DNA from 2 places in the Exiguobacterium sp. SH0S1 genome. Region 2 is predicted to be linked to the other one. Evidence: a T-box and tRNA genes for the amino acid it is inferred to sense, from the RefSeq annotation. Region 2 holds a T-box; the other holds one or more tRNA genes.

Region 1 (6,929 bases), on a different contig from region 2:
TCGATGTCACGAATAGACTTTTTGTTCATAAACTTCGCCTCCATATGTCGTGCGTTTAAATTTCATAAATAGAGCGGAGAACAATCTCTTGTTTCCGCTCCTATTTGGTTCTATTTAGTTCACGAACTTACTTCGCGATTTCAGCAAAGTGCTTGAGTGTGCGAACCAATTGTGCAGTGTATGACATTTCGTTGTCGTACCATGCAACTGTTTTAACGAGTTGCTTGTCGCCGACTGTCATGACTTTCGTTTGTGTCGCATCGAAGAGTGAACCGTAAGTGATTCCGACGACGTCAGAAGATACGATTTGGTCTTCAGTGTAACCGAATGACTCGTTCGCTGCTTTTTTCATTGCTGCGTTGATTTCGTCAACAGAAACTGTTTTCTCGAGAACTGTTACGAGCTCAGTCAATGAACCAGTTGCGACTGGTACACGTTGTGCTGCGCCGTCAAGTTTACCTTGAAGTTCTGGGATAACAAGGCCGATCGCTTTAGCCGCACCAGTTGTGTTCGGTACGATGTTCGCTGCTGCCGCACGTGCACGACGGAAGTCACCTTTAGGGTGTGGAGCGTCGAGTGTGTTTTGGTCGCCAGTGTAAGCGTGGATTGTTGTCATGAGACCTTCGATGATTCCGAACTGATCTTGGAGAACTTTCGCCATTGGCGCCAAGCAGTTTGTTGTACAAGAAGCACCAGAGATTACTGTCTCAGAACCGTCAAGGATTTCGTGGTTCGTGTTGTAAACAACTGTCTTCATGTCACCTGTAGCCGGAGCCGAGATCACAACTTTTTTCGCGCCAGCTTTCAAATGAAGCTCCGCTTTTTCTTTGTCTGTGAAGAATCCAGTACATTCGAGAACGATGTCAACACCGAGCTCGCCCCATGGAAGTTCTTCTGGGTTACGGTTAGCAAGTGTAACGACTTTCTCGCCGTTTACGAGGAAGTGACCGTCGTGTACTTCAACTTCTCCGTCGAAACGACCTTGTGTCGTGTCATATTTGAGAAGGTGAGCAAGCATCTTCGTGTCAGTCAAGTCGTTGATTGCAACAACCTCGACGCCTTCACTCTTCAAGATCTCGCGGAATGCCAAGCGACCAATACGTCCAAAACCGTTAATACCAACTTTTACTGTCATAGTTAATTTCCTCCTTAGGGTAGAAGCTATTTATTAGAAGAGCCAACGGGGGTCAACTCTTTAATAACGAGTTAATAATTCTGTGGCCGCACCTTCGTCTGTGACGAGGATGATGTTCGGCCTATGTTTCGCATATGCGGCAATCGCTTGTGCCTTTGACTTTCCTCCGGCGACGGCGATGACGGTGTCCATGTCGTCGAGCTCCTCTAATTGGATGCCGACCGTCTTGACCCGATGAACGATTTCGCCTTCTGCGTTGAAATAATATCCGAACGCTTCGGCGACGGCTTCGTGCCGTTCGATCATCCGCAAATGCTCCGGTGTGGCGTGACGACGTTTTGCCATCGTTTCGGCCTCACCAATTCCATGTACCACTATTCGAGCCGCTCTAATCATTTCCAGCACATTTTTTATGCTTGGTTCCTCCACCATCCGTTCAAACGTCTTTTGTGAAACCTCGTCTGGAATGTGGAGTAAATGATAGTCGGCGTGGGCCCGGTCCGCCATTCGAGAACAGACGGTGTTCGCCTGTAACTCGAGCGTTTCGCCGAGTCCGCCGCGTGCCGGCACGAAATGCATCGGTCGTTCTTTTTTATCGGGCGACATCATTGCCGCAACCGATGCCATCGTCGTCCCGCCTGTGACCGCGATGATATTGTCGTCAGGTGCCAGTCGCGCTTTTAGTTGCGTGACGGCGGCCCGACCGATATCTCGCTGGACCCAGAACGTCTCGTCCGAATCTCCCGGTACGATGACGACTTGGCGAACGCCTAGTTTTTGCTCGAGAACTCGTGCGATTTGTGAAATCCCTAGGATTTCTCCCATGACCTCGTGCAAGTCTCTGAGAACGTTTCGGCCCGATTCTGTAAGTGAGATCCCTTGGGTCGCGACTGTGAGAAGACCTTGGTCTTTCAAAAAGTCGACTTCTCGTCTTAAGATTCGTTCCGTCAGCCCGAGGCTTGTGGCCAACGTCCGGCGGCCGATTGGCTGCATGAGCCGGACATAATGTAAGATGTCATAACGATGTCGGAGCGTGTCGAGCAGGTCAGGGACGATTTGCTTCTGAACTTGAATCAGTTGCTGGATCATGCTCATTCCCCCTCGACTTAAAGTGTGGACAAAAATTGTCCCACTTTTATTTTTACGTCCCACCGCTACGAGTTCATCTTACCAATCACCTTACCGTCTGGCAACCCCTTCAAACGTTTTTTTTCGATGTAAGCGTATACTTAACAAATTCTTCAACTTTCTCATCATCGTATCGCCCTTGACTGATAAGGGTTCCTTCATGTACAACGACGGGAATCTCAAATAAATATTTTTCTTCAAGCAACGCGTCGCCCGTGATGTCGATTTGCTCGAGCTCGAACGGATAATCTTCCTGTAGCCATTCGAGCATGACGAGCGCCTCCTCACAAAGCGAGCAGTTCTCCCGGCGATATAACGTCAGTACCATGTCATGTCTCCCCTTTCCATAACTGTCGTTCCCGCTCCCGCGAATTGCCAAAACCTAGCGCCTCGCGATAATTCGCGACCGTCCGCCGCGTCACCGTGTAGCCGATCCGGGCCAGCTCCTCGGTGAGCGCCTGGTCGCTCAAAGGCGCCGTCTCTTGTTGGATCAGCTCGGCGAGCGCCCGTTTAATCATGAACGGGGCTTGGCCGTGGTACGTGGCGCGGACGAAGAAGTGACGCCACTCCATCACGCCGCCCGCGGTCTTGGCGTACTTGCCTTGAATCGCGCGGCCGACCGTCGACTCATGCTTGCCGATCTCGATGGCGACTTCTTTTCGTGTGAGCGGATGCAGGACGAGCTGCCCACGGAGCCAGTCCGCCTGGCGTCGCTCGATGACGGCCCACACAGAGCGGAGCGTCTCTGCGCGCATCGCGAGCGTCTCTTGCCACCACTTCGCCTCCCGGTCCGAACCGACGTCTAAGGCGATCATCGGGCTGAACCACGTCGTGATGAGTTCCCCGTCTTGAACGACGACCTCGAGTTCGGGCAGAATATGCTCGGTTTCTTCATATAATATCGGTGTCCTCGGGAGCGTGGCGACGATTCGGCTGATTCGCTCGTATTCGTCAGTCGTCATCCCGAGCCTGTCCGCTATATGCTCGACCTTTGCGTCAAGCGCCTCGAACACGTCGAGCACGTGTGGATCGTCATGCTCGATCGCGTGACGGTATTGGCAGTCATGTTCTGAAATCGCACCGATCCCGGTCGGCTCTAAAAATAACAGTGCGCGCCGGGCCAGATCGACGTCCGTCATCTCGACACCGAATCGCTTCGCGAGGACGGCATCGGTCTCCGGCAGTAGCCCGCGATGGTCGAGCGCCATGACGAGTTGCTTTTGAAGCTGCTTTTGGGCCCCGGTCCCGCTTCCTTCGTCAATCTGTTCAAATAGCCGTGCTTCAAAACCGCCCGCCGCGTCCGCAATCCATTCGACCGTACCGCCCGTTGTGACGTGCGCGTTTCGTTTAGCCAACCGGGCGAGCTGCCACTCGAGCGCGACCCGGTCCGCCTCAAGAACCGGCAGACGCCGGACCATGTCTTGTGTCAGCTGAAGCTTCTGCAGTTGTTGCTGTTCTTGCCGTTGCATCGGTCACACCCCTCTCACTTCTAATTGTAACGAATGGTCGCCGAACGCGCTTGCAAAAAAAGACATAACAACAGGATTGCTTTTTCAAAAAAACAATTGTATAATAAATCGTGTCAGAGAACATGCACCCGTAGCTCAGGGGATAGAGCACTGGTTTCCGGTGCCAGGTGTCGGGAGTTCAAATCTCTCCGGGTGTATCAAATCAAGAGGTCAGGCAGATGCCTGGCCTCTTTTGTCGTTTATAATTGGGCGAACGGTGGAATATGTGAGAAACAAAGACTATCGTTTGACCAACATTGACTATAGCGGTTATGATAGGTTTACACGATACATACAAGGAGGCAAATTCAATGTTAATTCCAACAGTTATCGAACAAACAGGTCGCGGGGAACGCGCGTACGACATTTACTCACGCTTGCTTAAAGACCGGATCATCCTTCTCGGAAGCGCGATCGACGACAACGTCGCCAACTCGATCGTCGCCCAGCTTCTTTTCCTTGCAGCTGAGGACCCAGATAAGGACATCTCACTCTACATCAACAGCCCGGGTGGCTCGATCACTTCCGGAATGGCGATCTACGACACGATGAACTTCATCAAGCCGAACGTATCGACAATCTGTATCGGAATGGCCGCATCGATGGGTGCCTTCTTGCTCCAAGCCGGTGAAAAAGGTAAACGCTTCGCGCTTCCAAACGCGGAGATCATGATTCACCAACCGCTCGGCGGAACACAAGGTCAAGCGTCGGACATTAAAATCCACGCCGAACGCATCATCAAGATGCGTGAGAAGTTGAACCAAATCATGGCCGACAACACAGGCCAGCCGCTTGAAGTCATCGAGCGCGACACAGAGCGCGACTACTTCATGTCAGCTGATGAGGCGAGCAACTACGGTCTCATCGATAAAGTCATGACACGTTAAACCAAAAGCGCCTTTCCCAGCTTCGGGAAAGGCGCTTTTTTTATTGGGTCGGTAACCAAATCTCAATCAAATCATCGGCCCCATCTTGCCCATGGATATAGCGCTCAAAATCAACTGCATCACGCAACGTCACATCCGGCAAAGCCAAAAGTTGATCGTACGTCGATGGAATGGCCGGGATCCCTCCTTCGACCGTTGCGACCAGGTAACGTCCTGCCGACAATTCGACTTGTCTTGCACCCTTCCCATGTACGGGTTCGGTCATGCCGGCCAGATAAGCTTCTTCTCTCGGCAAACAGACACCGTACGATTCGTTTGTCGTCAGCTCTGGATTTAGTTTTTCCCATACGACCGAGATTGCTGTGAGTTCGGATACGTACCCGTTCACAACTTTAGGTTGCTCCCACGTCTCATAGCGAACATTCATTTGATTCCCTCCTGTTTGCATCCATTCGATTTGTTGCTCGATTTGTCGCAACGCCTCGATTTCACGTTGGACTTCATCAAGCCTCCCTTCAAGTAACTCGCTCACACTTCCTGCGGTCTGAATCTGTTCGAGCGAAATGCCTATTTGCCGCAATAACTTGATTTCGTTCAAGCGTCTTATTTCTTCTATTCCGTATAACCGATACTGATTGTCTAAACGAGTCGGCTGGACGAGCCCTTTCGCTTCATACCACTTTATCGCTTTAATTGACAACCCCGTTAGATGGACAACTTTTCCGATTTGAATCATTGGCGTTCCCCCTTCTCGTTTATGTTAAAGCCGTCCGTAACGGACAGGTCAACTCTTTTATTCCTCGACCTTGACGCCGAACACGTAACGGCTGTCGCCTTGTGCCCAGTCCCCGCCCGTCTCGAACAAATAGACGCCCGGTTCATCGGGAACGACTTGCTCGGACGGGACGAGTTCCCCGTCGATAATCTGATTGAATGAAAAGTTCGAAGGCTCGGCGTGGAACGTCACGTCGATTTCAGCACCTGGTTTGACCGGGACGAGCTGCAGGTCGTCCGCTCCCGGTAACCCGTGGTCTTCACATACCCCTTGTCCCTCATCGGACCAACAAAACGTCGACTGTCTCACTTCGGCGGTCACTGAACCGACCCGGACCGTCGGCAGTGGCGGGCGCAGCGACGATTCTGTTTTCCAAAAGGATATCGCGAGCAATCCTCCCCCGACTACCAGTAACCCGATCACCAACACCCATCGCCCTTTTCGCTTCAACACGCTCATCTCCTTTCCCTGTCTATTCCCCACTCCACAAAAAAGGACCCACTTTCGTGAGTCTTCCGTTCATTTCGGGCGTCGGAGCCCTTTCAACATATATCCACCTTTGAAATCGACCGGGTCGAACGCGACGAGGAACGCCTTCGGTTCATACTCCTCGACCAGTTGGCGCAATTCTTTCATCCGCGTCCGAGCCGCCAAGACATCAAGACGATAACGCGTTCCATCACGGCCTTGGCCTTGATAGTGCGTCACACCGTATCCGCTGTCGCGCATCTTTTGAATGAGCTCAGCCGGAAACTCTTGCGTGTGGACTTGGATCATGTTGTAGCCGATCGCAAGTTTCCGCTCGACGAAACCGCCGAGAAGAATACCGAGCCCGAACCCGACCGCATACACGATCATCCCGAGCGTCGTCAAATCTTGAAAGACGATACCGAGCGCAAAGATGTAGATGAGCGTCTCGAGCGTCCCGAACATGGCCGCAATCACCGTTTTCCCTTTGACGAGCATGATCGTCCGAAGCGTGAGCACCGGTACAAATAGTAATTGTAATAATAAAATGAGCAAGAGTTGGCTCGCTTGTCCCATAGGATCGACCTCCATTCCAATTCAGTAACTCCACTATTCCAAATTTCCGTGACGGATGCAACCAAAAAAGGCTGACCGCGGTCAGCCCTTTTCTCATTTGCTTAAATTATCAACGCTCGTGAGCAGTTCATAGTCTTTACGGATAACTTGGTAAATCGCGTTCGTATCGCCCGACAACATCTCTTCAGCACGCAACTGGTTGAGGAAGAGGCTTGTCGCGAATGTCACGAGCGCACTTTTCGGAATCCCGATTTCTTTGGCCCGGTCCGTGATGACCCGGTCTAGCTCAGCGTCAATCGTGAGCGAAAGTCTTTTCTTTGCATTCGACATAATGTTGAAGCTCCTTTAGTTTACATTTCAAATTCCTATACACAATTGCTAATTATATAGGAAGAATGCTTTTGACGCAACCGGTGTCAGGATGACCCGATTTCTTCACCGCTGCGAACTTT
Region 2 (6,929 bases):
GTCGAGGATGACGACATCATCGCGATTCATCATCTCTTTCCATTCTTCCGGTTCGAGATACGCACCGTGTTGTTTAGGCACGTCGAACTCGCCATCAAAGCGCCACGTCACGAGCTCTTGTTTGTGACGGACAAAGATTTTCTTGAAAGCATGCTCTTCGACTTCATCGATTTTGAACTCGATGTCGCTGAAGTATGGATCGGCTTTCAAGTCGTTCATGTACTGTTCGGTTTGTTCCCAAGTGCCCGAGCACGTCCCGTTGATTCCTTCGGAAGAAATCAAGATACGTCCTTTGATCCCGAGGTCCTTACAATACTTGAGGTGTTGTTGTGTCAGTGTTTCTGGGTCCTCGATGTTGACGTACTTATAGTACAGTAAGACCCGCATTGGTTTTGTTTCCATGTTATTGCTCCCCTGTGTTCAGTTTTTTGCAGGAAAACGAACGTTGGGTTGTGTCGTTCGACGAATGAACTTGCCTGCAACCACAAGTCCATTATTATATGATAGATATCACAGTGAAATTTCGCAAATACTTTTTATTTTTTTTTGAGGAGGGCAGGGGGATGCGTCCTCTTGAACGAATTCGGGTAAAAGGTAGTAACGAAAGCCGAAGGTGGAAACTGAAATGCTCACATCACTCCAACAATATATATTGAACATCATCGAATGGCTCCAAGGACTGCCGGGAGGTCCTTGGGCTGGACTTGGGGCCCCGTTCCTAGAAGCGATTTTCCCGTTCCTCCCGCTCGTCTTGATCATCTCGGCGAACGCGGCCACGTATGGCTTCTGGCTCGGTGTGCTCTTGTCATGGATCGGCAGTTTGGCAGGGACGCTCCTCGTGTTCGCCGCCGTCCGATACGTGTTCCGCAAACCGATGACGCGTTGGCTCGAAAAACATAAACAGGGTGTCTATTGGCTCGATCGCATCAACCATATGAGTCCAATCTCGCTCGGATTCTTATATTCGTTGCCGTTCATCCCGGTCAGTTTGATCACGTACTTACTCGCCTTGATTCAAATGCCGCTCCGGACGTTCGTATTGGCGGCCGGATTCGGGAAACTGCTCGTCGTCGTCATCTTCTCGGTCATCGGTGATCAGTGGCAAGAGTTCATCCAAAGCCCGTTCCGCTTGTCGATGCTCGGTTTGCTCTTGCTCGTATTGTGGGCGATCAGCCGGGGTCTCGAAGAACTTCTCAAACGGCGCGCTTTCAAAAAACGGAACGAAGAGCTCAAACGTAAACGTGAAGCGAGAACATAAAAATCCTCGAAGGCGACCGCCTTCGAGGATTTTTGCTTAGTTGGTTTTTTTGAAACGTGGGAAGTTGAAGACGATCGCCAAGCCTCCGCAAATGAACAGGAGGAACGGATAGAACATATACGGGACGAGGGCGGGGGACGCCGTGTTCGTCAACTCGGCGGCGATGAGGAGCTGCGCCCCGTAAGGCAGAAGTCCTTGTACCCCGCACGAGAAGATGTCGAGTACGCTCGCTGACTTTTTCCGTTCGATGTCATACGTATCGGCGATATTCGCGGCAAGCGGGCCTGCTACGAGAATCGAGATCGTATTGTTCGCCGTCGCGACGTTCGTCGCACTGACGAGCCCGGCGATGCTCCATTCCGCACCAGCCCGGCGTTGAATCCGTGACGTGAGTGCGTCTCGTAAATAGGTGAGTCCACCGTTATGCGAGATGAGTCCGACGAGTCCGCCCATGAATAATGTCAAGAGCGAGATCTCGGCCATGCCCATCATGCCGTCGGCCATCGCCGTGACGTAAGACGTGACGGCCAAGCTTCCGTCAATCAGCCCGATGATGCCAGCGAGCGCGATGCCGCCGAGCAAAACGAGGATGACGTTCAGTCCGGTCAAGGCGAGGACGATGACGGCGAGATACGGAATCAACTTGTACCATTCGAACGCGGCCACTTCAATCGTCGACTCTCCGCTTGAGAGAACGGCTAACAGGACGGTCGTGATGATTGCGGCCGGGAGCACGATCCAAAAGTTGGTCCGGAACTTGTCGCGCATGTTCGTCCGTTGTGTCCGGACGGCGGCGATTGTCGTATCCGAGATGAACGACAAATTGTCTCCGAACATGGCCCCGCCGACAACGGCCGCGGCCGCGATCGCGATATTGACCCCGCTCTCTTGATGGATGCCGAGCGCGATCGGGGCGAGCGCGGCAATCGTACCGGTCGATGTGCCCATCGCCATCGAGATGAAAGCGGCGATGACGAACAGTCCGCTCAGTAAGAGTGACGGTGGCAGGAACGTCAAGGCCGCATTGACCGTCGCGTCAATCGCACCGATTGCACCGGCGACGCTCGAGAACGCACCGGCGAGCAGGAAGATGAATATCATGATCAAGATGCCTGGATTACCGGCACCTTGGGCGATGCGCTCAACGGTCTGAGTGACGCTTCCTTTCGTCATCATCGCAGCGACAATTAAAGCGATCAACGCCGCGATCAGCACCGGGAACTTGTAAAAGTCGCCATAATAAATACCCGCCCCGATGAAGAAGACGAGGAAGACGAGCAAGGGCAAGAGCGCCCATTTGTTAGCTGTTGGTTGTTCCAATCGATTCACCTCATTTCAAAGAATAGAAAAAAAGAGCCTTCCGAAAAAGGCTCTCTCTGTAAGAGACACCCTTTTCATCTTTCGAGCAGAACGCTCGCTGGATTTGGCACAGGTTACCCGCTGCCGAGACATCTAAGGGCCAGTCCCTCCGTCTCTCTTGATAAAAAGTCGTCATGATGTAGTTGTTAGACACGTTTCCTAACGTACCTGTTTCAAATCGGGTTGTCAACAGAAATCCCCCTGCGCCAGTGGACGCGGGGGGAAGTCATGTCGTCAAAAAGTTGTAATGGGCGACGCGGTTACGACCGGCGTACTTGCCGCCGACGTAAAGGGCCCGGTCAGCGTTACGGATCGTATCGTCAAGCCGTTTGTCGCCGAACGCTTGAATCGTATCGACACCGATCGAGGCGGTCACGGGAATATCGACCCCATCGACACGGAACGGCTTATCTTCAATTTTCTGCCGAATCCGTTCGGCGATATCGACGGCTTGGTCGACGTCGCAATGATTGAGCAGCAAGATGAACTCCTCGCCCCCGTAACGGGCCGCAAAGTCATCGGTCCGGAGCATTTGCCGGATTCGCCGCCCGAACTCTTGGAGCACGCTGTCTCCGACTTGGTGACCGTGCGTGTCATTGATTTTTTTAAAGAAGTCGATGTCGAGCATCGCGACCGAGATCGGGTACATCGAGCCGTCCGAGATTTGTTGAATCCCATACTCGTAGAACGCGCGCGCATTGGCGAGCAGCGTCAAGCTATCGGTGCGGCTTTCCGTGTATAGGCGGTCGCGCTCGTGGCATCGGCTGATCGTTCGGTTGAACGATTTCAACAGTTTTACCATCTCGTTTTGAATGATGGGGGGATAGCCATAGACGTGTTCACCAATCATGACGATACGTGTGCGAATCCCGTCAATCTCTTCTGACTGGACTGAGATGAAGCTGTGGTAATCGTCATGAAACGCATCTGACAACGCTGCGTCCCATTCGAAGCGCATCTCATAATCGACAGACTTGGCGTGTGGATGGCGCGCTTCCATCAAGTCGAAGACGAGTGGACGGTCGATCGGCTGTCGCGTCAACAAATCGAAATAGAGCGTTCGGTCGAACAGGACGAACTCGACAAACCCTTTATCATATTGGTTGAGGCGCTCACATTGACTCAAGAACACTTCAATCGCCTGGGCCTCGCTTTGAGATAGGGAGACGGCCTCTTTCGCTTCATCGTACTGTTCGATCAATGACTTGAACGCGTCTTGGCGCCCTTTTTGAATCATCAACCGCTTAATAAAGAACGTGAGGGCGGCCGCGATGCTGCTGACGACGAGCAAGTTCGTCTCACGGAAGAACGACGCGGCGAAGATGAAGACCAAACTGACGATGTACGTGTAAAACGCGATGCTCAAAAAATCACGGACCGGGATATCGACGCGGAACCACCAGCCGACTTGATACTTCTGGACGACCGTGTTCAAAATTATGGCAATGATCAGACCGACGAGCGGAACGAACGAATCCTGCGAATAGAAGCCAAGACCAGTTTCACCTCCGAGGGCCAAGTAAACACTTGCCGGGATGGCGATTTCTAAAAATGACGTGATCGCGTTCCAAGGATAAGTGAACCGAAAGCGGCGGAGCGCGACGCGCGGTTTTAGGTTGGCGAACTGAAAGACGAGAAGTCCGATTTGGTTGACGAGGAGCGCCGTCTCAAAATCAAAGAATAAAAAGATGATGAGGACGATACTTTCTGAAAACGTGAAATAAATGCCTTTTCGTTCAATCGAGTCCATTTGGAAAATGACGACGAGCAGCGCGATCAAGATGAACGGAAGCGGCTCGATCGCCGGAATATCAAGAACACCGGTTGTAAACAAGGTGATGGTCAGTAAAACGATCAAACTCCAAATGCTCCAACCGAGGACGGACATTTTGCGAAAATGATTCATAGTTCCCTCCTGTGTGGGAAAAGTCTTCTCATATGTATGGTAGGAGATTCGGCACGGTTGCGCCCAAGTCCTGCCTATTCATCATAATGGCTGAATTCTAGCATTGAGTCTACATCAAATATCCTCTATAATGAAGTTGCTTTTCAACCACATAGACGAAAGTCGATGAAAAAGAGAGTAACGATCGTTTAGTCAACAAAGCGACCTAGGGATTGGTGAGAGCCTAGGCTGACAAACATCGCGAAACGCACTTTTGAGATGCTATCCGAAGCGAGTAGGCGTAGCCGGGGGCCCCCCGTTATCACCGTTAAAGTGGTCTGTGTAAAACAGGCAAGAAGAGTGGTACCGCGGGCCAACCCGTCTCTTTGCATCTGTGCAAAGGGCGTTTTTTTTATGACTAGATTTGAAGGAGGAAATTTACATGAGTTATGAACGCAAGTATGCGGAGGCTCTGTCACGTGTCATCGGTGACGAACTCACGCTCGACCAGATTGAGGCATTGATTGAAAAACCAAAACATGAGGCACACGGGGATCTCGCGTTCCCATGCTTCCAACTCGCCAAGGCGTACCGGAAAGCGCCGGTCATGATTGCGACTGACATCGCCGGTGAATTGAACGACGAACTGTTCACAAAAGTTGAAGCGGCCGGTCCATACGTGAACGTCTTCTTGAGCCGTGGCGTCGTCTCGCAGGAAATCATTAACGTGGTTCTCGACGAGCAAGCGGATTACGCGACGCATGCAACACGCAACGAGACGATTGTCACGGACTTCTCATCACCGAACATCGCCAAACCGTTCTCGATGGGGCACTTGCGCTCGACGGTCATCGGTAACGCCATCAACCAGATCGCTCGCAAAAACGGCTATAACGTCGTCGGTGTCAACCATCTCGGTGACTGGGGTACACAATTCGGGAAACTCATGGTCGCTTATAAGAAGTGGGGCGATGAAGAAGCGGTCCGGGCAAATCCGATCGCTGAGCTCTTAAAGCTATACGTTCACTTCCATGAAGAAGCGAAAACCCAACCTGAGCTTGAAGACGAGGGCCGTGCTTGGTTCAAAAAGCTCGAGGACGGTAACGTTGAAGCGACCGAACTGTGGACGTGGTTCCGTGACGAGTCGCTCAAAGAGTTCCAAAAAGTATACGATCTCCTCGGTGTCGAGTTTGACAGCTTCCACGGTGAAGCGTTCTACAACGACAAGATGGACCGGATCGTCGCCATGCTCGAAGAGAAGAACCTGCTCGTCGAGAGTGAAGGGGCGATGGTCGTCTCGCTTGAAGACGAGAACTTGCCACCTTGCCTGATCACAAAGAAAGACGGCGCGACGCTTTACGCGACACGTGATTTGGCTGCGGCCGTCTATCGTCATGAGACGTACAACTTCGTCCAAGCGAACTACGTCGTCGGTGGCGAGCAGGCGCTCCACTTCAAACAGTTGTTCTCGGTACTCCGCAAGCTCGGTTACGACTTCGTCGACGGCATGCACCACGTACCGTTCGGCTTGATCTTGCAAGAAGGGAAGAAGATGTCGACACGTAAAGGCCGCATCGTCCTACTTGAAGAAGTATTGAAAGAAGCGATCGAGAAAGCGCAAGCGAACATCGAACAGAAGAACCCTGAGCTTCCAAACGCAGAGAACGTGGCTCGTATGGTCGGCGTCGGCGCCGTCATCTTCCACGATTTGAAGAATGAGCGCATCAACAACATCGAGTTCGACCTCGACAGCATGCTCAAGTTCGAAGGGGAGACGGGACCTTACGTGCAGTACACGAACGCACGGGCGAACTCGCTCCTCCGTAAAGGCAACTACGACGGTGCGACGTTCGCAGGTGCGGACGACGACCACACGTGGGGCGTCGTGACGATGCTCAACGCGTTCCCACACGTCATCACGCGTGCCCATGAGCGCCGTGAGCCGTCGATCATCAGCCGTTATGTCCTCGACTTGGCGCAATCGTTCAACAAGTATTACGGCCACGTCCGTGTGCTTGAAGAAGATGCGGGCAAACAATCGCGTCTCGCGCTCGTCAAAGCCGTGACGATCGTCTTGACGGAAGGACTCCGTTTAATCGGTGTCCAAGCTCCAGAAGAAATGTAAATACGACAAAAGGGACCTGCGAAAGGTCCCTTTTGTTGTGTCACGCCTTCATCCGCGTGACTGTTCGCGTCTTCGTATCATACAGACACCATTCTCGGTCGAAGATGACGGCGCCGACGTTGATGACGTAGCGCTTCTTCTTCAACTTGAACGGTGTCCCGATTTCCCAGGGAATCGAGCGGCCTTTCCGGTAGATGCCCGGAATATGACTATGCCCGATGAAGACGAGCGGGTACTTGCCTTTTTCGACGATCGGCTCCCAGTCGGCGCTCCACTCGATTTGGTGACCATGTAAGAACAGC

The links. The T-box of region 2 lies ahead of argS (arginine--tRNA ligase). A T-box ahead of a tRNA ligase gene usually reads a tRNA of that ligase, here a tRNA-Arg.
Region 1: it has a tRNA-Arg gene. The T-box ahead of argS (arginine--tRNA ligase) is inferred to sense a tRNA for this amino acid. The anticodon was not compared.

The regions. Positions count from the first base shown of each region.
Region 1 covers NZ_SJVC01000001.1:1,272,202-1,279,130, forward strand. The annotation lists gene EVJ20_RS06465 (phosphoglycerate kinase) at 1-29, opposite strand, end outside; gene gap (type I glyceraldehyde-3-phosphate dehydrogenase) at 128-1,135, opposite strand; gene EVJ20_RS06475 (sugar-binding transcriptional regulator) at 1,196-2,221, opposite strand; gene EVJ20_RS06480 (glutaredoxin family protein) at 2,334-2,591, opposite strand; gene EVJ20_RS06485 (RNA polymerase factor sigma-54) at 2,593-3,732, opposite strand; tRNA gene EVJ20_RS06490 (tRNA-Arg) at 3,857-3,929, shown strand; gene clpP (ATP-dependent Clp endopeptidase proteolytic subunit ClpP) at 4,044-4,658, shown strand; gene EVJ20_RS06500 (MerR family transcriptional regulator) at 4,699-5,394, opposite strand; gene EVJ20_RS06505 (hypothetical protein) at 5,452-5,892, opposite strand; gene EVJ20_RS06510 (DUF2179 domain-containing protein) at 5,953-6,477, opposite strand; gene EVJ20_RS06515 (hypothetical protein) at 6,571-6,807, opposite strand; gene whiA (DNA-binding protein WhiA) at 6,894-6,929, opposite strand, start outside.
Region 2 covers NZ_SJVC01000003.1:276,067-282,995, forward strand. The annotation lists gene trhO (oxygen-dependent tRNA uridine(34) hydroxylase TrhO) at 1-402, opposite strand, end outside; gene EVJ20_RS10515 (TVP38/TMEM64 family protein) at 626-1,258, shown strand; gene EVJ20_RS10520 (Na+/H+ antiporter NhaC family protein) at 1,295-2,578, opposite strand; SAM riboswitch class I at 2,650-2,745, opposite strand; gene EVJ20_RS10525 (GGDEF domain-containing protein) at 2,844-4,523, opposite strand; T-box leader at 4,680-4,891, shown strand; gene argS (arginine--tRNA ligase) at 4,945-6,627, shown strand; gene EVJ20_RS10535 (metallophosphoesterase family protein) at 6,668-6,929, opposite strand, start outside.